2 regions of the Salimicrobium salexigens genome follow, and region 2 is predicted to be linked to the other one. Evidence: a T-box and tRNA genes for the amino acid it is inferred to sense, from the RefSeq annotation. Region 2 holds a T-box; the other holds one or more tRNA genes.
What was found. The T-box of region 2 lies ahead of leuS (leucine--tRNA ligase). A T-box ahead of a tRNA ligase gene usually reads a tRNA of that ligase, here a tRNA-Leu.
Positions count from the first base shown of each region.

Region 1: it encodes a tRNA-Leu, which carries the amino acid that the T-box ahead of leuS (leucine--tRNA ligase) is inferred to sense. The anticodon was not compared.

Region 1 covers NZ_FTOK01000001.1:233-17,492, forward strand. Annotated here, with positions in the region: tRNA gene BW931_RS00015 (tRNA-Ser) at 1-64, shown strand, start outside; tRNA gene BW931_RS00020 (tRNA-Glu) at 66-140, shown strand; tRNA gene BW931_RS00025 (tRNA-Val) at 151-226, shown strand; tRNA gene BW931_RS00030 (tRNA-Met) at 247-323, shown strand; tRNA gene BW931_RS00035 (tRNA-Asp) at 330-406, shown strand; tRNA gene BW931_RS00040 (tRNA-Phe) at 422-497, shown strand; tRNA gene BW931_RS00045 (tRNA-Thr) at 503-578, shown strand; tRNA gene BW931_RS00050 (tRNA-Tyr) at 597-682, shown strand; tRNA gene BW931_RS00055 (tRNA-Trp) at 688-758, shown strand; tRNA gene BW931_RS00060 (tRNA-His) at 774-849, shown strand; tRNA gene BW931_RS00065 (tRNA-Gln) at 862-936, shown strand; tRNA gene BW931_RS00070 (tRNA-Gly) at 938-1,009, shown strand; tRNA gene BW931_RS00075 (tRNA-Cys) at 1,022-1,095, shown strand; tRNA gene BW931_RS00080 (tRNA-Leu) at 1,117-1,199, shown strand; gene BW931_RS00085 (ISL3 family transposase) at 1,357-2,562, shown strand; gene BW931_RS00090 (hemerythrin domain-containing protein) at 2,726-3,175, shown strand; tRNA gene BW931_RS00095 (tRNA-Gly) at 3,279-3,352, shown strand; gene BW931_RS00100 (ABC-ATPase domain-containing protein) at 3,492-5,198, shown strand; gene queG (tRNA epoxyqueuosine(34) reductase QueG) at 5,220-6,353, shown strand; gene BW931_RS00110 (methylated-DNA--[protein]-cysteine S-methyltransferase) at 6,371-6,886, shown strand; gene BW931_RS00115 (tRNA (cytidine(34)-2'-O)-methyltransferase) at 7,032-7,508, shown strand; gene lipA (lipoyl synthase) at 7,752-8,699, opposite strand; gene BW931_RS00125 (lipoate--protein ligase family protein) at 8,714-9,532, opposite strand; gene BW931_RS00130 (2-oxoglutarate dehydrogenase E1 component) at 10,028-12,838, shown strand; gene odhB (2-oxoglutarate dehydrogenase complex dihydrolipoyllysine-residue succinyltransferase) at 12,835-14,151, shown strand; gene BW931_RS00140 (potassium/proton antiporter) at 14,304-15,782, shown strand; gene proC (pyrroline-5-carboxylate reductase) at 15,998-16,807, shown strand; gene BW931_RS00150 (ABC transporter substrate-binding protein) at 16,980-17,260, shown strand, end outside.
Region 2 covers NZ_FTOK01000004.1:257,045-264,759, forward strand. Annotated here, with positions in the region: gene metK (methionine adenosyltransferase) at 1-672, shown strand, start outside; gene BW931_RS06935 (gamma carbonic anhydrase) at 776-1,291, opposite strand; gene BW931_RS06940 (alpha/beta hydrolase) at 1,354-2,127, shown strand; gene BW931_RS06945 (tetraprenyl-beta-curcumene synthase family protein) at 2,143-3,207, shown strand; gene BW931_RS06950 (tRNA 5-(aminomethyl)-2-thiouridylate-methyltransferase MnmM) at 3,217-3,789, opposite strand; T-box leader at 4,090-4,288, shown strand; gene leuS (leucine--tRNA ligase) at 4,412-6,826, shown strand; gene BW931_RS06960 (rhodanese-like domain-containing protein) at 6,930-7,244, shown strand; gene BW931_RS06965 (rhodanese-like domain-containing protein) at 7,258-7,593, shown strand.

The DNA.
Region 1 (17,260 bases), on a different contig from region 2:
GCACGATTGGAACTCGTGTAGGCCCTTTCGGGTCTCGAGGGTTCGAATCCCTCTCTCTCCGCCATGGCCCGTTGGTCAAGTGGTTAAGACACCGCCCTTTCACGGCGGTAACACGGGTTCGAATCCCGTACGGGTCACCACTATTTCACTGGAGGATTAGCTCAGCTGGGAGAGCACTTGCCTTACAAGCAAGGGGTCGCAGGTTCGAGCCCTGCATCCTCCACCATAGAAGTTATACTTCAACATCGCGGGGTGGAGCAGTCTGGCAGCTCGTCGGGCTCATAACCCGGAGGTCGCAGGTTCAAATCCTGCCCCCGCAACCAAATTTTGGTCCGGTAGTTCAGTTGGTTAGAATGCCTGCCTGTCACGCAGGAGGTCGCGGGTTCGAGTCCCGTCCGGACCGCCATTAATACATAAAAGTGGCTCGGTAGCTCAGTCGGTAGAGCAACGGACTGAAAATCCGTGTGTCGGCGGTTCGATTCCGTCCCGAGCCACCACTTTTGCCGGCCTAGCTCAATTGGTAGAGCAACTGATTTGTAATCAGTAGGTTGGGGGTTCAAGTCCTCTGGCCGGCACCAGATACTTTAATAAAAAATGGAGGGATAGCGAAGTTGGCCAAACGCGGCGGACTGTAAATCCGCTCCCATCGGGTTCGCAGGTTCGAGTCCTGCTCCCTCCACCATTTTTAGGGGTATAGTTCAAAGGCAGAACAGCGGTCTCCAAAACCGCCGATGTGGGTTCGAGTCCTACTACCCCTGTTTTTTCAATCTATGGCGACTGTGGCGAAGTGGTTAACGCACCGGATTGTGGCTCCGGCATTCGTGGGTTCGATTCCCATCAGTCGCCCCATTTTTTTATTGTTGGGCTATGGCCAAGCGGTAAGGCAACGGTTTTTGGTACCGTCATGCGCTGGTTCGAATCCAGCTAGCCCAGCCATGCGAGAGTAGTTCAGTGGTAGAACACCACCTTGCCAAGGTGGGGGTCGCGGGTTCGAATCCCGTCTCTCGCTCTTTGAGGTTATGGCGGCATAGCCAAGTGGCAAGGCAGAGGACTGCAACTCCTTTATCACCGGTTCGAATCCGGTTGCCGCCTCCAAAAAATAAACATAAAAATCGTGGCGAAGTGGTGGAACTGGCAGACACGCAGCACTCAAAATGCTGTGCCTTCTGGGCGTGTGGGTTCGAATCCCACCTTCGCTATATATAATGAAAACTACCAGGATTCTGGTAGTTTTTTTGGCTCTACAATATTTGTTGGGGTATCAGAAAAATTCAGCATAAAAAAACACACAAGCTCCTTTATCTTTTACACTTGAATTGACGAGACCCAAGAAAAAGATAGGAGTTGTGTGTATATATGCATTCTACCATGATGATTCCAGGATTTGAAGGTGTGGAAGTGAGGAAAACGGAGGAACGGGACGGGTGTTTGTACCTTCACGTACAGATGCCGAAAAAAACCCACATTTGTCCTTCCTGTCGAGCTAGAACCCGTCGGGTTCATGACTATCGGGTACAAAAAGTGCAGCACCTTAAATGGTTTGAACGCCTGACCTACGTTTTCTATCGCAAACGACGGTATGCCTGTAATTGCGGAAAAAGATTCCCCGAACATACCTCTCTTGTCGAGCGGTACCAGCGCCATTCGAAAGAATGGAACCAGGCCTTCGGCTTCAGGCTCATCCATGGCAAGAACTTTAAAGACACAGCCTACCTGTTTCATACATCGCCCAATACAGCCGTCCGGCGCTTTGATCGTATCTCGGCGTCTCACCTGAAAGAAGTGGAGGAACTTCCTCGCGTGATTGCGATTGATGAATATAAGGGAGATACGGACCGGGGCAAGTATCAGGTCATCATCGCTAACGCGGATACCGGGGAACCGATTGATATCCTACCGGATCGGTCGGCCGAGACCGTAAAAGACTACCTGAAGAAGAAAAAGTCGAACGTAGAGTGTGTCGTCATGGACATGAGCTATGCCTTCAAGTCGGCGGTGAACAAAGCATTGAATAACCCCATTATCGTCGCCGACCGTTTTCACTTCTGCCGGTATATCAACTGGGCTGTAGACCGTGTAAGGAAAAGAGTCCAGAAGGACTTTCATGATTACGACCGGAGAAAGTGTAAGAGAATGAGGCATGTCTTTCACAAACCCTATGAGTCCCTGTCGGATAAACAGCGATGGTATCTGGAAAGATACCTCCATCTGTCTTCAGAATTGAAAGTGGCTTATCGATTAAAAGAGGCGTATCAAACGTGGTTTGAGGTAGCAAAACAAGGAGACATCAAGCAAGTGAAAGAGGACCTATATGCCTTTTATGACCTTGTGGCTTCCTCAGGGATGAAAGAATTCATGGCCGCGGTGGATACGTTCAGGAACTGGCAGACCGAAATCATGAATAGTTTTATGTTTGATTACAGCAATGGTTTCGTAGAAGGATTGAACAATCAGACGAAAGTGTTGAAACGGAATGCCTTCGGCTTTCGCCGGCACGACCGGTTACGGGCCCGCATTCTGATGCATCACCAATTCAAGCACTTAGGTAAAAACATAGGATAAAGGGGCGGAGGAAAGAACCTCCACCCCAACATTTGAAATAGAACCGTTTTTTTGTAATGAATACATAAAGTCAGTTCCCTTCTTCCAGAAGGCGGAAGTACGTATTACGGACAGATGATTTATTACCCGGATTTGTGGTATAAAGAGGGTAGGAGGGATAAAAATGAAACGACACGAAGCGTTAGTTCCTTTGTCGCACCACCATCACCATGGTCTTGTACTTGCTCAGAAGTTACAGAAAACAGAAGAAAAAGACAAGTTCAGAGAAATTATGAAGGATATTGAAGATTTCTGGGAAAATGATGGGGAAGCACACTTCAGGGAAGAAGAGGAAATCCTTCTCCCGCTGTACGCCTGCTATGCAGAGATAGAAGAGGATGAAGATATAGAGAAAATGCTTATCGATCATACAGTGATACGTGGACTTATCGTTAAACTGCGTAAGCTGGAGAGATTCGATTATAAAGTGTTTCAGGAATTGGGAGAGAAGCTTCATGATCACATTAGAATGGAAGAAAGGGTCATCTTTCCGAAAATAGAAAGTGCAGTTCCGGATAAAGAACTTTATAAAGTGGAAGGCAAGTTTCACATTGACAGTTACAGTGGTAAGTAACGCAACTTTCCAAGTTGCGTTTTTTTTGAATAAAAAGGTTGAAACCCTTTCTGGTCGTTGTTACAATGTAAACTATCCCTTGAAGTTGTCCTGACCTCTTCGGGCGGGTGTAGTTTAGTGGTAAAACCTCAGCCTTCCAAGCTGATGACGGGAGTTCGATTCTCCTCACCCGCTCCACTAGTGTTTGAAATTATGTTTTCATACCACGTGCCAACGCAGTGTTTCGTTAATGAATAACGAAGCATTGCGTTTTTTCATGATTGAAAATGGATACATACATATAGATGAGACAGATTTTATGAAAGGAAGTGTTATCATGCAACAGCTGAAAAAACATTTAAAAGAAATAGACGGGAAAAGTTACAAGGGATATAAACAGATCCAGGGGACTTATTCTTTCCGGGATTACAAGCTTCACATCGATTATGTGCAGGGAGACCCTTTTGCGGCCCCTTCCAAAATAAGAATAAGAGTTCCGGAAGCGAAACGTTCCATCAAAAAGGAGTGGACGACCTCCAGATCAAGAAGAGTTTATACGGAAGATACACTTACCCGATGCGTTTCAGAAACGGTGAAGAAGCATAAATCGAACGTGAAAGGTTCGGGGAAAAGCGGAGATGTAGGAATGGATCAGCCGGGTCAGGAAGTTCTTGAACGTACCGCGGTTATGATAGAACAGGATTCTACAGTGCTCTGTTTCACAGTAGGCCTGCCGGCAAATGGACGCCGTATTAACGGAAAGGAAGCTGAAAAACTTTTTTTCGAAGTCCTACCTGCGATAGTGGAACAGTCGATTATGTCTATAAAAGATGAGGAGATTGATCAGGCATGTGAACTTGCCGATCAGTACGACGCAATCCGTGAAGAAATGGAGAAAAATGACTGGGAAGCATTCATAGCGGACGGGTCTGTTCTCCCAAGGGAAAGCGGAATCAGCCAGCGACCGATGAAAAACGCAGTACCTTTTGAAAGTCCGGAAGAGAACCGGGTTTCCATCTCTTTGCCACATCGCAAAGAACCGCTCACAGGTATGGCAATCAAAAAAGGCATCACGCTGATAGTAGGGGGCGGCTATCACGGAAAAAGCACCCTGCTCCAGGCCATTGAGAGAGGGGTGTATCCTCATAAACAGGGAGATGGGCGCGAATATGTCATCACTGCTCCGGACGCCGTTAAAGTGAGAGCGGAAGATGGAAGGAAAGTTACAAACGTCGATATTTCCTCTTTCATTAAGAATCTACCGCACGGCACCGATACCTCCACTTTTACAACAGAGGATGCGAGCGGAAGTACATCGCAGGCTGCGAATGTGGTCGAGGCGCTTGAGACAGGTGCCGGAGCTCTATTGATAGACGAAGACACCAGTGCGACGAACTTTATGATCCGGGATGAACGTATGCAGGAACTTGTTGCTAAAGAGAAAGAGCCGATCACCCCTTTCATCGATAAAATCGAGCAGATGAGGGATGAGCTCGATGTCTCGACGATCCTCGTCATGGGTGGATCCGGTGAATATTTCCACGCTGCCGATCACGTGATAATGATGGATCAGTACATCCCGCATGATGTGACGGCCAGGGCCAGGGAAATAGCTTCCCGTTACCCGAGCGAACGTAAGAAAGAGGAATTTTCTTTCGGTTCCCTGCCGGCGCGGTCTTTTCTTCCGGCCACCATTCAGGCCCAGCGCGGGAAGAAGGAAAAAGTGCAGTCCAAGGGGATGTATCATATAATTATGGGAAGGCACGACATACGCATGGAAGGACTTGAGCAGCTCGTTGATGCTTCTCAGACGAGGTTCATCGCTGATCTGATCACCCATATGAATAAACAGGGTATGCTGAAGAAAAAAGAGACACTGAAAGAACTGGTAGATGCGATTGATAAACAGATTGATGCAGAAGGACTTTCCTTCGCCGCTCCTTTCAGGAATCAGCACCCCGGGGAACTGGCCAGACCGAGAAAGTTTGAAATTGCAGCCACCTTAAACAGAATCCGTACCGCAAAGGTGGAGGATCTAAGGTAAGGGAGAAGGAGGAGCGCACGTATGGATGCCGAACAATTAAAGAGGGAAACGATTGCCTACAGCAAGGAAATAGGAATCGATAAAATAGGTTTTGCCAGCGCAGACGTATTCGGCGAATTGAAATCCCGACTGATACGACAGGAACAGCTGGGATATCACTCGGGGTTCGAAAAGGGGAGTCCGGAAGAGCGTACGGAACCTGAACGCCTCCTTCCCTCTTCCCAATCTATCATTTCTATCGCGCTCGCCTATCCTTCAAAAATGGAAAATCCCCCTAAAAACGAGAAAGGGGCGCGACGCGGCCAGTTCGCCCGTGCTTCGTGGGGGGAGGATTACCACACGGTTTTACGCGAAAAACTGCAGCTGCTCGGTTCTTTTCTCCGTGAAAAGGTTCCTGAAGTTGAATTGAAACTGATGGTAGACACAGGGGAGCTGTCAGACCGTGCCGTAGCCGAGAGGGCAGGGATCGGGTTCAGCGGAAAAAACTGTGCGATAATCACCCCCGAGTTCGGTTCCTACGTTTATCTCGGTGAACTGGTGACAAATCTTCCGTTCGCTCCGGATGAGCCGATCCAGGAAGGATGTGGGGACTGTAATATTTGCGTAGATTCGTGTCCAACGGATGCCCTTGTCCAGGGCGGGCAGCTGAATGCCAATCGATGCATCGCTTTTCTGACCCAGACCAAAGGTTTTCTCGAAGATGAATACCGTACGAAAATAGGGAACAGAGTCTACGGTTGTGATACTTGTCAGACGGTTTGCCCGTTCAACCGCAAAAAAGATTTCCATCTTCACGAAGAGTTCGAGCCAGACCCGGAGAAAGTCAAACCTGTACTCCGCCCTATTCTTCGCATATCCAACCGGGAGTTCAAAGAAAAGTTCGGCAGAATGGCAGGATCGTGGCGCGGAAAGAAACCGATTCAGCGTAATGCTATTCTGGCTCTTGGTCATTACCGGGAGATAGAGGCGGTAGAGGACCTTGTATATCTTATGAAGAACGACCCCCGCCCTGTAATCAGGGGTACGGCTGCGTACAGTCTCGGAAAAATCGGAACGCCGGAATGTTTCGAGGAGCTCGAGGTGGCCAGAGGAGATGAGACTGATGAAAAAGTGAAAGAAGAAATGGAGAAAGGTTTAGCTTTTCAGGTGAATTGAAAAGGAGAAGTGAAGAAATGTTATTTTATCAGAAGGAAATGACCACTCCGCTCGGACCGATGCTCGCAACGGTCGATGAGGAGCGGCTGATCCGTCTGGACTACGGGTCCGCCTCCGAAAAAGGGGAACTTCATGAGAACCACATCCACTCCTTTATCGATAGATCTCCGGAGTTGATAGAAAAAGAAACAAAGCTGCTGCAGGAAACTGAGAGGCAGCTAAAGGAGTATTTTAACAGGGAAAGGTACTCGTTCAGCCTTCCTTATAAATTTTACGGTACCTCCTTTCAAAAGAATATTTGGGAAGCGCTCGTGATGGAAGTTCCGTACGGGGAGACCATCACTTATAAAGGTCTGGCGGAGAGCGCCGGTAACCGAAAAGCCGTACGTGCCGTAGGAGGAGCCATGAACAAAAACCCTTTTTCCATCGTAGTCCCGTGCCACCGAGTGGTAGGCCAGAACGGAAAAATGACCGGATATGGCGGGGGTGTTGATAAAAAAGTGTATCTGTTGAATCTCGAAACCACCCTTTAGCTGCGGGTGGTTTTACTGTTCAGAAATTTTTCCGGGACCTTCCAGTTGTTACGGCTGCTTGGTTCGTTACGGTCTCTTTAAGATAAATACACTTTTATGTGATATAATATCCGGGTTGACTAAAATAATTTCAGAGGTGAAACGGATGCCTAATCACGTGGTATTATTTCAGCCGGAAATCCCTGCAAACACCGGAAATATAGCCAGAACCTGTCTTGCTACGGACACTACTCTGCACCTCATACATCCGCTCGGATTTTCCACGGAGGACCGCATGGTGAAACGAGCGGGACTTGATTACTGGTATGACGTAACTATTTATCATTATGATTCCCTGGAGGAACTCTACGGAAAATTTCCGGAAGGCGACTATTATTATGTCGAAAACTTCGGAGGCAGTTCATTCGTGGAGATGGACTATACGGATACGGCGAAAGATCAGCTGTTCGTATTTGGAAGGGAAAGCGACGGAATTCCGCATGAACTGCTGGAAGGAATGGAAGACAGGTGCGTGCGCATACCTATGACAGATAAAGTGAGGTCACTGAATCTTGCGAATACTGTTTCTATTATGCTTTTCCACGTATTGCACGAGCAGGGGTTTCCCGGTCTTATAAAATAAGAGAAGAATGTGAGGCACTTGGCCCCTTTCTTCCGAACAAAAAAAGATCGCCTTTTGAGGGCGATCTCTTCAGTATATTACTTTGGAGCACCTGGCTTTTCGTCGCGTCCTGCAGCGAAAATAGACGTAAGAAAAGAAATGCTCACCATCATGATCAATGTCATTTTCATGTGTAGTTCCTCCTTCATATTCCGTTCAGGCTATTTTCATTATACATGAGTGAAATTCCAAAGGAAATACCATTTAGAAGTTTGTATTCGTTAACGGTTCCCCGGAGCTTTCTTCGTACCCTTTGGCATATTCCAATCTTTTTTGCACGGTCGTTTTGTTTACCTGTTCATCTGCGTGATAGGAGGAACGCACCAGTGGTCCCGCTTCACAGTGACTGAACCCTTTTTCTAAAGCTATTTGTTTTAACTCTTCGAACTCATCCGGATGGTAATATCTCTCTACGTTCAAGTGTTTTTTCGTCGGCTGCAGATACTGGCCGAGTGTGAGGATGTCCACGTTGTGCGCCCGTAGATCATCCATTGCTTCAATAAGTTCTTCCTTTGTCTCTCCAAGTCCGACCATAATACTTGATTTCGTAGGAGTGTTTGGCCGCATTTCCTTCACTCGACGAAGCAATTCGAGAGAACGGTCGTACATAGCAATAGCACGGACACGTTTCGTGAGCCGACGCACTGTTTCGATATTATGGTTAAAGATGTCCGGTTCCCCTGCGAGCAGAGTAGACAGGCTTTCGTAGTCACCTTTCATATCAGAAGGGAGGATTTCCACGGAACATCCTGGAACTCTTTTTCGGATGGCACGTACTGTTTCCCCGAAAACAGCCGCACCCCCATCTTTCAGGTCGTCACGTGCCACGGAAGTAACGACTACGTGTTTTAATCCCATGATTTCTACCGATTCCGCCACCCGCTCGGGTTCTCCCCAATCGAGCTCATTCGGGAGCCCGGTTTTGACGGCACAAAAACGGCACCCGCGCGTACATGTATCCCCGAGAATCATGAAAGTAGCAGTTTTCCGTTCACTCCAGCACTCATGAATATTCGGGCATCTCGCTTCTTCACAGACGGTGTTCAGTTTTTTATCTTTCATCAGTTTTTTCAGCTTCATATAGGACTGATTGGTGTTCAGCTTAATTTTCAGCCATTCGGGTTTTTTGATGTGTTCGTAACTTTTACTCATTGCTTCACTCCTTTTTAACGTTTAAAGTTCCATTCCTCGCTCATATATTTGGTTTCTGCTAAATATTCAACTTCCTCCCAGTCTTTCTTTGCCAGGTTTAAAGATTCGAAAGTTACATCCAACCCTTCTCGGAATCCCTGGAGAAAGGCGTCGTGGACGTGTTGTACAGTCACACGTTCACTTAAAGCCTCCTCAATACTGACAGCCTTATTATGAAAACTCTTTTTAGATCTCTGTTTTACTTTTTCATTAGGATAAATGAACATATCAAAAAGTTTTTCTTCATCTGTACGGATCGGTATAGAGCCGTGCTGGAGAAGAATCCCCTTTTGTCGGACCTGTGCACTTCCGGCAGCTTTTTTCCCTTCTACAGTCAGTTCGTACCAGGATGATTCTTCGAAGCATACTGCCGAAGACTCATTCATCCGTTTCTCCGGCATAGCATATTCTGCTTTTATCCCAAGTATCGAATAACCTTTCATGAGTCCCTTCGAAAGGACGAGGCAGGCTTCTTTAACTGTCTTTGGAATTCCGGGGTGACGTTCGTCTACGATGATGCTATATGTAAGTTCGTTATCATGGAGGACAGCCCGTCCGCCCGTAAGTCGCCTTACTATATCGACTTTGTGCTTATTTACACCTTCTTCACTTACTTTGTTCAGTGTTTTTTGAAAATAGCCTACAGAAAGACCGGCAGGACTCCAAGTGTAAAAGCGCAGTACAGGCGGGATTCTTTTCTCCCGGTGCCATTCCATCAATTTCTCGTCCAGAGCCATGTTCATCGCAGGTGTCAAATCAGGAGTATAAAGAAACTTCCATGTTTCCAACCTAATTACCTCCCTTCGTTTAAGATAGTAAACGATTTGAGTGTAGCAGGTCATGGAATGTTTGTCAAAAGAAGGAAAAAGACAAAAAACGTGTACATTCATTTGCTATGTAAACTATTTTTTAAGATGTACAGGTATATATTCAGAAATTCGGTTTGAAAGTTGACACGGTAGTTTTTAAGAGTATTTATTTCTATATAAAATCCTCATACATTCAAAAGGAAAAAGAATGTTGTTAAATAGTAGAGGATAATTACTCAATTCGTGTGCATATCCATCTTTTCTTGTTATAATGATAGATGGAATAAAAGAGTATGTATGAAAGTCAGAAAAAAAGAAAATGTCAACAGCTATTGAACGTTACCATGTACAGTTCTATAATAGAGTTTGAATTTGCAAACGTTTACGTTTCATACATCATCGAAGACTAATTTGGGGGTAATTTTCGTGTCGAATACAGAATCCAAAGTATCTTTTTGGTCTAACTTCCATGGTCCCAACATGGGATACATAGAAGAGCAATATGAACGTTTTCAGGAAGATGAAAATGCAGTCGACGCTTCTATGAAAGAACTTTTTGAAAAGCACGGGGCGCCTGTAGAATCGGAGCGGCCTGCTGCCGAATCCTCCGGTGGAAACGTCCCTTCTGCCCAGGATGTAAGCAAAATTGCTGCTGCTTTGAAACTGGTGGAAGCAATCCGTCGAGATGGTCATCTTTCCGCCGATATTTATGCGGTAGGAGGATTTGATCGCCCCGACACCGAATTACTCGAACCGGAAACTTACGGTATCTCTAAAGAAGATCTTGAACAGCTCCCGGCCGAATGGATCTGGCCTGAGGCTAACGTTAAACTCAATAATGCGTGGCAGGCGATCGAAACACTGAAAGAAAGGTATGCAGGTACGCTTTCCTTCGAATATGAACACGTGCATAACGAAAGGGAAAGGTCCTGGTTAAAGGAAAGAATCGAATCGGGTTCTTACAGTGTCAACCTGTCCACGGAAGAACGGAAGCAACTTTTGTATCGCCTGATAGAAGTCGAGAATTTCGAACAGTTTCTCGGTAAGACTTTCGTGGCTCAGAAGAGGTTTTCCATCGAAGGCATGGATGCCATGGTACCTATGCTGGATAAAATCGTCCAGTCAGCAGCAGTCGACCATATTCAGCACGTTATGCTTGGAATGGCGCACCGCGGCCGTCTGAACGTACTGGCTCACGTACTTGGAAAACCTTATGAAAAAATCTTTTCGGAATTTAATCACTCCCCGGAAAAGGAACTTATGCCTTCGGAAGGATCACAGGGAATCAACTACGGATGGACCGGAGATGTGAAATATCATTTCGGTGCCAAACGAGAAGTGAAAAACGGGGATGACAGTCACGCCACGCGCGTAACGTTAAGCCATAACCCTTCTCACCTTGAGTTTGTAAATCCGATAGTACAGGGCTTCACAAGAGCTGCTCAGGATTACCGGGAGGAGCGCGGTAATTCAGTAATTGATGAAGATGCGGCTCTTGGCGTGCTTATTCACGGAGATGCTGCTTTTATAGGGGAAGGTGTCGTAGCCGAAACCTTAAACTTGAGTGACCTTGAAGGGTACCGTTCTGGAGGGACGGTGCATATTATTGCGAATAATCTTGTTGGCTTCACTACGAACCGGAAAGACGGAAGGTCCACCCGTTATGCCAGTGACCTGGCCAAAGGGTTTGAAATTCCTATCATGCACGTAAATGCTGACGATCCGGAAGCGTGCCTCTCCGCGATTGCTCTTGCATACGAATATCGCCAGACTTTCCATAAAGACGTATTAATCGATCTTGTCGGTTACCGGCGTTATGGTCATAACGAAATAGACGAGCCACGGGCTACCCAACCCCGTCTTTATAGTGAAATAGATGAACATCCTACCATCGCCAATGTGTACGGAGAGAATCTATTGAATCAGGGGGTTATCCAGGACGGAGAGCTTGATGAGTATAAAGAAAAAGCGACTTCGAACCTGAGAGACATTTATAACAGTATGAAAGAAGAAGAGACATACGAACCGGACGTCCAGGGTCGCCCGCAGGGAGTGGAACGGTCTCTCGAGGAGTTTGAAACCGTAGTGGACCTTGATCGTCTGAAAACGCTCAACAAGCAGATGCTTGAGCGCCCTGAAGGCTTCAACGGGTTCAAGAAACTCGAAAAAATCCTGAACAAACGTGAGAATATGCTTGAAGAAGGAAATAAAGTAGACTGGGCTACAGCAGAAGCACTGGCGTTCGCCTCTATCCTTGAAGAGGGTCAGCCGATCCGGGTCACCGGTCAGGACACGGAACGTGGGACATTTGCCCACCGGCACATGGTTCTTCATGATGTGGAAACCGGAGAAACTTATTGCCCGCTACACGGTATTGAACAGGCGAAAGCTTCGTTTGATATATTCAACAGTCCCCTGTCGGAAGCCGGAGTGCTCGGTTTTGAATACGGGTACAGCGTACATTCCCAGGAAACCCTGGTCGTATGGGAAGCACAGTTCGGTGATTTCGCGAACGCGGGTCAGGTGATTTTCGATCAGTTTGTTTCTTCCGGACGCGCGAAGTGGAACGAACAGTCGAATATGGTATTCCTGCTTCCGCACGGTTATGAAGGACAGGGGCCTGAACACTCCAGTGCCCGTCTGGAACGTTTCCTGCAGATGTCAGCTGAAAACAACTGGACAGTCGCAAACGTGACGTCAGCCGCCCAATACTTCCATCTTCTCAGAAGGCAGTCAGCCATCAGTTGTAAAGAGGAAGAAAGGCCGCTTGTGCTGATGACGCCGAAAAGTCTGTTGCGTAATCAGCGTGTGGCTTCAGAAGCGAAAGAATTTACGGACAGCGGCTTCCACCCTCTTGTTCGTCAGCCCGGACTGACGAAGACGAAGAAAAAAGACAAATCTAAAGTGAAAACACTGCTTCTCGGAAGCGGTAAAATCATGGTGGATATCGAAGATCGTACTGAACAGGAAGAAAGTTCTTTTGAAACAATTGATGCGGTCCGCGTCGAACAGATTTATCCGTTCCCGGATCAGAAACTGAAAGAGATTATGAAGGAATATCCTAACTTGAAAGAACTCGTATGGGTACAGGAAGAACCGCAAAATATGGGAAGCTGGTATTTTGTCGAAGGCATTCTTTACAACCTGCTCGAGGAAGGTCAGATACACCGTTACGTGGGACGCCCTCATCGTGCATCACCTTCAGTGGGGGAACCTAATATTCATAAAACTGAACAGAACCGCATAATCAAGGAAGCTCTTCAAATCTCTAAAGGAGGCAACTCACAATGAAGGAAATAAAAGTACCAGAACTGGCAGAATCAATTACGGAGGGGACTATAGCCGAATGGCTCGTGAATAAAGGGGACCAGGTGGAAAAAGGCGATCCTGTTCTCGAGCTTGAAACCGACAAAGTCAACGTCGAGGTGAACGCGGATACCGGCGGTGTCATTACCGAACTCCTGAAAGAAGCAGGTGATGACGTAGAAGTCGGGGACGTAATTGCGAAAGTTGATGAAACCGGGGAAGCCTCCGGAAAAGAAGATGATTCTTCCGGGGAAGATGCTTCCGAAGAGAAAACAGAAGAGAAGCCAGACGAAGGCAAACAGGAAGCAAAAGAGGAGAAAACAGAAGATAAGAAAGAAGAAAAAGAAGACAAGAAAGAAAAATCTTCCGATGATGACTCGAAGAAAGAAGATATCATCGCTACCCCGGCTGCCCGCAAACGGGCCAGAGAACTTGGTATCGATTTAAGCGAGATTTCTGCACGTGACCCTTACGGCCGCGTACGTCCGGAAGATGTAGACGAACATGCAAATGACAGTTCGAAAGAGGAGAAGAAACAGACTTCCAGCGGCTCGTCTTCCGATAAAAAAGAAAAAGAATCGAAAGAAGAGTTCAGTAAGCCGGTAGAGCGCGAGAAAATGTCCCGCCGCCGCCAGACTATTGCAAAACGTCTGGTGGAAGTTCAGCAGGAATCTGCGATGCTCACCACTTTCAACGAAGTGGATATGACCAATATCATGAACTTGCGTAAAGAACGGAAAGAAGCATTCCAGGATAAACATGGAGTGAAACTTGGGTTTATGTCCTTCTTTACGAAAGCTGCAGTTGGTGCCCTTAAAGAATTCCCGCTGCTTAATGCGGAAATCCAGGGCAAAGAAGTAGTGAAAAAGAAATTCTATGATATCGGAATGGCTGTTTCCACAGATGAAGGTCTGGTCGTCCCTGTCGTACGTGATGCGGATCGCGTCGGTTTCGCAGGCATCGAAAGCGAAATCATCCGTTTGGCTGAGATGGCCCGTAATAAAGAACTCGGTCTTGATGATCTTCAAGGCGGATCTTTCACGATCACAAACGGCGGTATTTTCGGTTCCATGCTTTCTACACCTATCCTGAACTCCCCACAGGTAGGGATTCTCGGGCTTCACAATATTGAAAAGCGTCCGAAAGTAATGCCGGACGATTCCATTGAAGCCAGACCGATGATGTATATTGCGCTTTCCTACGACCATCGTATCGTTGATGGTAAGGAAGCAGTGCAATTCCTTCGTCGTATTAAAGAAATGATTGAAGACCCATATGATCTTCTGCTCGAAGGTTAATAAAACAGCACTACAAAAAGGCGGCCGGTTTCAAAAGGCCGCCTTTTTGTATCTGAGAAACTTCTGTAATGGAAGAAGAGTGAGCGTCCTGCGAACGATACCAGAGAAAAATTGGTATAATAAAAAAAACGAAATCTCTGGAGGCTCCATAAATGATACAGGAAATTTTAGAATCCAATCAGTTTCTTTTTTTGATAGCACTGCTTCTGATTGTCAGTGTGGTAGTTACGAAATTTTCAAGCCGTCTCGGCGTGCCTTCACTGGTTTTATTTATAGCTGTAGGAATGATTGTTGGAAGTGACGGTCTTCAACTCGTGTATTTTAATAATGCCGAAGTTGCCCAGTTAATCGGGGTAATGGCTCTTGTAGTCATTTTGTTCGAGGGTGGTATGCAGACGGAGTGGCGGGAAATCAGACCGGTGGCCGCACCGTCTGTCATGCTTGCTACAGTCGGCGTGCTGATAACCACTGCCATTGTAGCTGTAACAGCGAAATACATTATCGATTTACCATGGCTCGAAGCCTTTCTGTTAGGGTCCATCGTAGGTTCCACGGATGCTGCAGCCGTATTCGCCGTGCTGAAAGGAAAAAACATCAAAGATAAAGTATCCTCCACGCTTGAAGCGGAATCGGGGACTAATGATCCTATGGCCGTCTTCCTGACGGTCACGTTCATACAACTTCTTTCTCTGGAGGAGTCCAACATTTGGACAGCCGTGGGTTCTTTTTTCTGGCAGATGGGTGCCGGTCTTCTGACAGGAATTATTATCGGATACGTGGCGAGCCTCTCCCTGAATAAAATAAACCTCGACTCAAGTGGTTTGTATCCGTTGTTTGCTTTGGGTTTTGCATTCCTCGCCTACAGTACGAGTTCACTTATTGAATCGAGCGGCTTGCTCGCAGTCTATGTAAGTGCTGTTGTAATCGGCCACGGTGAGCTCGCCTATCGATACTCCATTCTCCGTTTCCATGAAGGGTTCGGCTGGATGGCGCAGATTTTGATGTTCGTCCTGCTTGGGCTGTTTGTTTCCCCTTCGGAGGTGTTTACAGGCAACGTTATGTGGAGCGGGGTGCTTACAGCATTTGTACTGATATTTATCGCCCGGCCCGCCGCGGTATTTTCGATGCTCGGCTTTTTCAGATTTTCGACTAAGGAAATGCTGTTTCTGTCGTGGGCGGGACTAAGAGGAGCTGTACCAATCGTACTGGCGATATTCCCTATGCTCGCAGGAATCGGTCACAGCCAGACTATTTTTAATATCGTTTTCTTCATTGTTCTGATTTCAGCTCTGCTGCAGGGTTCGACTATTATGCAGGTGGCAGAGAAATTCAAATTGGTTTCAGAGAGGAGAATCAATCCTATCCATTCTCTCGAGGTGATATCCATGGGGAAAGCGAACGTGGAGATGCTGGAATTTGAAGTAACAGACCAGAACCAGATCGCCGGGGAGACGCTTGAAGATTTATCTTTGCCTGACAGGGCTTTGATTAACGCTATTATAAGAGACGGGGATATGATTACCCCTTACGGTCAGACAACAATTATGCCGGGAGACACGTTGTACATTCTCGTAGCCCGGAAAGTGAAGAAACAGCTGAAGAAACGTCTGCAGGCTTTAAAAGAAAATTGAACATAAGTAAGAGCCAGGTGTAGAAGGGTACCTGGCTCGATTGCAGTGGTTATGATATTTGGGGTGAAGCGTTATGATATGATTACGTATTTTATTATAAAGCAGGTCTTCAGCTTTGTAAACCCTTTCTCAGGAAATATAACCTTTTTCGTTAATGAGATTGTGAACGTGGACAGATTTCGTTAAAATGAAAACCATTAAAGGAGGCGATTGATTTGGTAAAGAACATTGGTTTTATAGGATGTGGCAGCATGGGGCAGGCAATGATCCAGGGGATGATCCGTTCCGGGAGCGTCTCTATCGATCAGATTTCTGCGACTGCAATAACCGAGGAGACTATCGATTTCGTAAGCGGGGAAATCGGTATACGGATTTCTGATGACAACAAACGTCTGGCTGCGGATAGTGATATCCTGTTCCTGGCTGTGAAACCTTATGTTTATCAGGGGGTAATCGAACAGATCAAATCGGAACTTTCTGAAGATACTATTATAGTTACAATCGCCCCCGGCATAAACTTAGAAACGATGAGGAAGTATCTTGGCAAAAACGTCAAGGTAATTCGCTCCATGCCTAACACACCTTCTTTAGTAGGGGAAGGGATGAGTGTATTGTGCCCTAATGAACTGGTTACAGAGACGGAACTGAATGCTGTTCTCGATCTTTATGAGAGCTTCGGGAAGGCGGAGGTTATTAAAGAAAATCTCATGGATGCTGTACCTGCCGTAAGCGGGTCTTCTCCGGCATTTGTCTATATGTTCATTGAAGCTATGGCCGATACGGCGGTACAACAGGGGTTTCCAAGAGATAAGGCCTATAAAATGGCTGCTCAGTCCGTGAGCGGAGCGGCAAAAATGATTCTTGAAACAGGAGAGCACCCGGGCAAACTGAAAGACGATGTTTGTACGCCCGGGGGAGTCACCATCGAGGGCGTCACCGCTCTTGAAAAACACGGTCTTCGCAAGGCTGTAATCGAAGCGATGAATGCTACGACAGAACGTTCCGGATATTTATCGAAACAGTAAACCCTGTTTTCGGCACCGGGGGAAAACAGAGTCTCCTGCTTTAAATAAACATTATAATTACTGTCTGAATTGTAGCTACTGTTTATTAAAGTGAAAAATATCTTTACAACAGGGGGTGGAGCGCATAAGATAATAGTGATAATGATTTTCAATTAAGGTCAGGAGTGAAGTAATGAAACGTTATGCAGTACTTATAAGCATGTTTGCTTTTGTTATATTTTTAGCGGCTTGCGGAGGAAATGAAGAGGATTCTTCCGGGGAATCGCAGGAGGATAAGAAAGAAACGCGAACGATTAAACATGAAATGGGCGAAACCGAAATTACAGGAACGCCGGAGAAAGTAGTGGCTCTGGAGTTTTCCTTTGTGGATAACCTTGCTTCTCTCGGTATCACCCCGGCGGGGATCGCAGATGATGAGGATCCGGAACGTATCATAGACCCCGTTAAAGAAAA
Region 2 (7,715 bases):
GGTAAGACACAGGTGACTGTGGAATATGACGAGAACAACAACCCGCTCCGGGTCGATACGGTGGTCATCTCTACGCAGCATGCCGAAGAGATTACGCTTGGGCAGATTAAGGAAGATTTGATGAAGCACGTAATTGTGCCGGTCGTCCCGGAGAAGTTCATGGATGACCAGACGAAGTACATCCTTAACCCTACAGGCCGTTTCGTTATCGGCGGGCCTCAGGGTGACGCCGGGTTGACAGGACGCAAAATCATCGTTGACACTTACGGCGGCTATGCCAGACACGGAGGAGGGGCCTTCAGCGGCAAGGACTCCACTAAAGTGGACCGCTCCGCTGCTTACGCCGCCCGCTACGTTGCAAAAAATATTGTTGCCGCCGGTCTTGCGAAGACGTGTGAAGTCCAGCTCGCATACGCCATCGGGGTAGCCGAACCGGTCTCGATTTCCATCGATACGGACGGTACCGGGGAAGTCACGGAAGCCAGGCTCGTGAAAGCTGTGCGGGAACTTTTCGATCTACGTCCGGCAGGGATTATCCGCATGCTCGATTTGAAACGTCCTATTTATCGACAGACGGCCGCGTACGGTCACTTCGGCCGCCCGGCGGATCATTTCCCCTGGGAAAACGTCGATAAAGTGGATTTGCTGAGAGCTAAAATAAAAGAAGAATAGATAGGCCGCACGTACAAAAATCCGAACGAAAGCGTTCGGATTTTTGTTTATTCCGTTAAATTAGAATAGAAGAAAAATACACGGCCGAGGCCAGAACAAAGAATCATTTCTCTCCGCTGTTTTTATAATACTGTCCTTTTTCCACGTAGCTCTTACGTATACGATCCAGTTCTTTGAAGTCTTTCTCGGTCAAATCTCTCACTACTTTAGCCGGGCGTCCCACGGCAAGAGTGCGGGGAGGTATCGTTTTACCCGGAGGAACGAGACTTCCGGCACCGAGAAAAGCTTCTTCACCGATGACGGCGCCGTCGAGTACAATCGATCCCATTCCGACTAAGGCATTCTTTTTGATGGTAGCGGAATGAAGCGTAACCTGATGCCCGATGGTGACTCCGTCCTCCAGCGTAAGCGGCATGCCCGGGCTCTGGTGGAGGAGACTGAGATCCTGTACATTTGTATTATTTCCGATTCTGACAGGAGCGACGTCGCCCCTGATTACGGTTTTGAACCAGATACTCGCATATTCCCCGATCGACACATCCCCGGTTATGACAGTGTCTTCAGCCACGTAAGCCGTGTCGGCAATTTCGGGATAGTAACCTTTATATTCGCAAATCATCTTCATCCTCCTTATACTGTATATTATAGTAAGTATATCAGAGGAAAACGGAGGTACAAGTGATGCTGAAAGAATACATATCTGTTACGCCAAAAGCCGTAATCGTTGTCGTACACGGGGCTTTTGAGCACGGGGGACGCTACAGGACACTGGCTGAGAAATTCCAGACAGATGGATACTCGGTGGTCGTCGGAGACCTCCCCGGTCAGGGAGACGACATAGACAATCGGGGCCATATCCGCAGTTTCCGGCAGTACCTGGATACCATTGAAGGATGGGTGGAGTATGCGAAGGAAGTGGAGGTCCCTGTTTTTCTCCTTGGTCACAGCATGGGAGGGCTTGCCGTTATCCGGGCGCTGCAGGAAAAATCGCTCCCGGTCCAGGGTGTGATTTTATCCTCTCCGGCACTCGGCATAAAGAATGGAGCAAGTAAACCGCTTGAGGCGATGGCCAAGGTGATGGACAGGCTTTCACCATCTCTGCTCGTATCATATCCCTACCGTCCCGAAACAGTTACGAGAAATGAAAATGTGTGGGAGCAGGACAGGAAGGACGACAAAATTTTGCAGAAAGTATCTGTAAGATGGTACAAAGAATTTCAAAGAGCTATCAAAGTCGCTCGCGACAAACCGTTCAGCGATGTCCCCCTCCTCCTCATGCAGGCAGGAGAGGACAAGATGGTGAACTCTGAAGACACGAAGCGCTGGTTCGATGCACAGAATTTGACGGAGAAGGCTTACAAAGAATGGCCGGGCCTTTATCATGAACTGTTCAATGAGCCGGAGTGGGAAGAAGTTTACCGTTACGCTTTAAGTTTTATAGAAATACACCGTTAAGAGGAGGATCCAGTTTTGGCAAAGCAGGCACCGAAGCAACCGATAGCCCTGATGTATCAGGGGTACAGATTTATATTTCCGGAGGTTTACCGTCAATTGGAGGCCTGGAAAGAGAGAGCGGCGGATATTCCGGATCCCGAACTGAGATTTCAGGCAACAGACAGTATAGAGAAAAAAGCTTTTCACTGTGAGGGAGGCGGGCTTTTCTCCCTGCTATCCGGAGCGCAGTGGAAAGAAACCGTCACTTTCGTAGTGGCATACCAGACCATCTGTGATTACCTGGATAATTTATGTGACCAGAGCGAATCCCTGGACCCGAAAGACTTCGAAAGTCTCCACTTTGCTCTGGAAGATGCGGTTCATCCCGATTATGAACACCGTGATTATTATGCATTCAGAGAAGAGAAGGAAGACGGGGGATACCTGAGTGAACTCGTTTCCACCTGCCAGGGTGTACTGAGCCGTTTTCCGTTCTATCACCTCGTTCAGCTGGACGTGGCGGATCTCAGTGCGTTATACGGAGAGTTCCAGGTGCATAAACACGTGAAGGAAGAAGAGAGAGTGGGGCGCATGCAACAGTGGCATCAGAGAAATATGTCCAGGGTGCCGGATATGCAGTGGTATGATTTTTCAGCCAGCACCGCTTCTACCATGGGAGTATATACGCTCGTCGCTTACGCTGCGGGGAAACGGGTGAACAGAGAGCTGGTCCGGCGTGTCAGAAACTGTTACTTCCCTTACATGCAGGGGATGCACATACTGCTTGATTACTACATTGACCAGGCAGAAGACGAAGCGGATGGTGAGATGAACTTCTGTACATATTACCCTTCCAACGAAGCGCTGAAAAAACGTATAGGAGAATTCATGGAGGAGACAGATCGTAAAATAGCGGAGCTTCCGGATGCCGACTTTCATCAGATGCTCCGCGAAGGTGTCGTGAGCATGTATCTGGCCGACGAGAAAGTTAAGGAGCTTCCCGGCTCTTCTTCGATGGTGCCATACCTCCTGAATAAGAGCGGGACAAGAAGCTGGTTCTTCTACCTGAATGTTAAAGCTTACCATAAACTGAAAGCCTGACCACAAAGGTCAGGCTTTTTCTAATGCTACAATGAAAGGTGCATTGTTTTTCTGATTGAGAAATTCGTACTTGAGTACGTGAACCGAACGCTGATCAAGATTTCCGGCGTATTCCATCACTTTTTCTTTCTCTTTTTTTCCACCTTCATGACCGTGGTAGACGACGAGGACTACGAGACCGCCTTTTTCCATAACTGAAAGGATATTATCAATGGCTTCAATGGTGTGCTCGGGGGTAGTAACGACGGTTTTATCGCTTCCCGGCAGAAACCCCAGGTTAAAGATGGCCCCTCTGATATTCGGATGACGCTCCTCCGGTATGTATTTCAGCGCTTCTGCGTGAGACGCTTCATTTAAAGTCACCTGATGAACCGAGTTATTCTCTTTCAGTCTGGCAGCTGTAGCTTCTATTGCGTCCTTCTGGATATCAAAGCCGTACACATGGCCGGACTCTTTTGTGAGACTGGCCAGGAAAAGAGTGTCGTGGCCGTTTCCGCAAGTAGCATCAATGGCTATATCCCCTTCGGTTACTGCTTTCTTCATCAGTTCGTGTGAAAAGGGGAGGACTCTGTCGAGATTCATAATGCTCCTCCTTTAAAATAAAATGGAGAAATCATTGTATCATATCAAAAAGAAAAACATCGCCTTTTTATTTCGACGATGTTTTACCTTTGGAAGATCCACGTTTGGACACTGTATTATAAGCTTTGCGAGCGTATCTTTTCGTTTTTTCCGGATTGCGTTTTGCGTAGGATACCGCTTTTCTGATTAAATTTTTCATTTTATCACCTCATATTTAGTCCTTCCCGTTGCAGGAGTTTCTGAAACACAGGAAACAGTTGACAAAGAGGGCTGTATTCATTAAGATACGGTTATAATTGAGGCTGCGTGATAAGGGGAATAGTAGCAATCGAAAAAATACAGAGAGACAGCGGCCGGTGAAAGCTGTTTTTGATTCGTTGTGAACTCGCCCCTGTACTTAAAAGCACGTATCCCGGCTTATCCACCGTTATCGGAACCGAGTGAGCGAAAAATTCGCTAATGTGGGTGGTACCGCGGGATACAGCCTCTCGTCCCATAATTATTGGGAGGGGAGGCTTTTTTTCTGGTTTTGAACAAATAGAAGAAAATTCGATCCGAGGTTTCAGGTTTGATGATTCCATATAGTAATGACACAGTACATAGTTGAACAGGAGGAAGGTAAATGGCTTTTAATCATAAGAACATAGAGAAGAAATGGCAGACCTACTGGCTCGAGAATAAGGTGTTCAAATCCGAAACGGATACAGACAAAGAGAAGTTCTATGCTCTGGATATGTTCCCTTATCCGTCCGGATCAGGTCTTCACGTCGGGCACCCGGAGGGGTATACAGCTACGGATATCCTCTCGAGAATGAAGCGGATGCAGGGGTATGAAGTACTTCACCCGATGGGATGGGATGCTTTCGGGCTACCGGCTGAGCAGCACGCTCTCGATACCGGGAATGATCCGGAAGAATTCACTGCGCACAACATCGAAACGTTCCGTCGACAGATCCAGGAACTCGGTTTCTCCTACGACTGGGACAGGGAAATTAACACGACGGATCCCGACTATTATAAATGGACGCAGTGGATTTTCCTTAAATTGTACGAAAGGGGACTCGCTTATATAGATGAAGTTCCTGTAAACTGGTGCCCGGCTCTCGGCACGGTTCTTGCCAATGAAGAAGTGATCGATGGAAAGAGTGAGCGGGGCGACCATCCGGTGGAACGCCGGCCGATGAAACAATGGATGCTCAAAATCACTGCTTATGCGGACAGACTGCTGGATGATCTTGAAGAACTGGACTGGCCGGAGAGCATTAAGGATATGCAGCGTAACTGGATCGGGAAATCCGAAGGGGCGGAAGTGGAATTCGATATCGAAGGTTTCAATGAATCTTTCAAAGCGTTCACCACCCGGCCGGACACTCTTTTCGGTGCTACATATGCTGTGTTTGCCCCGGAACATCCTTACATTGAAAATATAACCGCCGAAGAACAGAAAGAAGCGGTCCAGAAATACGTTAACGAAGCAATGAATAAGAGCGATCTTGAAAGAACAGATCTTGCCAAAGGCAAATCTGGCGTTTTTACGGGCGCTTATGCTGTCAACCCGGTTAATGGAAAGAAACTTCCGATCTGGGTAGCCGATTATGTCCTTATGAGCTACGGGAGCGGTGCAATCATGGCAGTTCCGGCTCATGATGAACGGGACTACGAATTCGCGCGTAAATTCGATCTTGAAATCATTCCGGTCGTCGAAGGAGGAGATGTGGAAGAGGAAGCTTATACGGGTGAAGGCCCCCACATCAATTCCGATTTTCTGAATGGACTTTATAAAGAGGAAGCAATAGATAAAGCGATCCAGTGGCTTGAAGAAAACGGCAAAGGCCAAAAACAGACGACTTACCGTCTCCGTGACTGGCTGTTCAGCCGTCAGCGTTACTGGGGAGAACCGATACCTGTTATCCACTGGGAAGACGGGTCTGTAACCGCAGTACCAGAAGAAGACCTTCCGATTGAACTGCCGAAGACGACGGAGATCAAACCGTCCGGTACGGGAGAATCGCCGCTTGCGAATATCAGTGACTGGGTGAACGTTACGGACCCTGAAACGGGAATGAAAGGGAAGAGAGAAACGAATACGATGCCTCAGTGGGCCGGCAGCTGCTGGTACTACCTGCGGTTTATCGATTCCGATAATGACGAAACGTTCGCGGATTACGAGAAGCTGAAAAAATGGCTCCCTGTAGATATCTACATCGGCGGCGCAGAACATGCCGTTCTGCATCTGCTCTACGCACGTTTCTGGCACAAAGTGCTTTACGATGCAGGAGTAGTACCGACGAAGGAACCTTTCCAGCAGCTGTTCAACCAGGGTATGATTCTTGGTGAAGGCAACGAAAAAATGAGTAAATCGAAAGGGAACGTAGTTAACCCGGACGATATCATTCATACTCACGGAGCGGATACTCTTCGTCTTTATGAGATGTTTATGGGGCCGCTGGAGGCGTCTATCGCGTGGTCTGAAAACGGACTTGAAGGAGCGCGGCGTTTCCTTGACCGTGTGTGGAGAATCGTTTCTCCTGAAGGGAAGCTGAACCCTGCCATAAAAGAAGATGCAGATAAAGAAGCTCTGGAAAAAACGTATCATGAAACAGTGATGAAAGTGACGGAGAACTTCGAAGATCTGCGTTTTAATACGGGTATTTCCCAAATGATGGTGTTCATTAATGACGCTTATAAAGCAGACGAGATCCCTAAAACCTTTATGGAAGGATTCGTTAAACTGCTTTCCACTGTGGCGCCTCACGTCAGTGAAGAAATGTGGTCGAATCTTGGTCACGAGGGAACGATTGCGTACGAACCATGGCCGACGTTCGACCCTGAAAAACTCATAGAGGAAGAAGTTGAGGTTGTCGTCCAGGTGATGGGGAAAGTCCGCGCCAAAATGATGGTGAACAAGGAAGCTTCTAAAGAAGATCTTGAAAAATCCGCCCTGGAACATGAAGAAGTCAAGCCGTGGCTTGAAGGGAAAACAGTAAGAAAAGTTATTGCCGTACCCGGAAAACTGGTTAATATTGTAGCTGATTAATTATGCGCCTGTCCCTTTGCCCGGGGGCAGGCTTTTTTCTTGACTTCTAATGAAGATTTAATAGAATTACAATTGCAAAACCTAAAAAAGGAGGATGGTCAACATGAGTACTATTCCTGAAATGAACGGTGAAACACTCGAACAGAAGTTGAAAAACGGAGAAAATATAACAGTTATAGATGTGCGGGAAGACGAAGAAGTCGAAGAAGGTATGATTCCGGGAGCTAAACACGTCCGTTTAGGAGATCTGCAGGATAGATACACCGAACTGGATAAAGAGGACAATCACGTAGTCGTCTGCCGTTCCGGAAGAAGAAGTATGAAAGCGTCCGAATTTCTTAAAGAGAACGGATTCACAACCGTTACCAATCTCGAAGGCGGTATGCTGGGATGGCCCGGAGACGTCAGCAAAAAATAAAGAAGGTGAAAAGATGATTTATTGGGGTGGGACAGCAGCTATCGCTCTGCTTTTGTTTATTACCACGCGTACAAAAGGAAGGAACGGGCTGCAGACCTTAAATGATAATGAAATCAGCGACAATGATTATTGTGTGATTGATATAAGAGACTATATTTCTGCACACCGCTCTCCTTATCCGGGAGCAGAGAACATCCCTCTCAGTTATCTGCCGAGAGAACTGAAGGAAAGATTCGACTGCCCGAAAGAAATTCTTCTCGTCACAGATGACGAACGGGGAGCGGTAAAAGCCGCCAGACTGTTGAGAAAGAAAAGAGATCAGTCTGTATATTATGTGAAAGCTTCCTGAGAGAAGTGAAAAAGGAAAAAGCACAAAAACCGAAACCTGACGTTCGGTTTTTGTGCTTTTTGTATCGTGAGAAAAAGAGGATGATGGTATCCGAAAGTAATGAAGCGCAGGGCAAGGAAAAG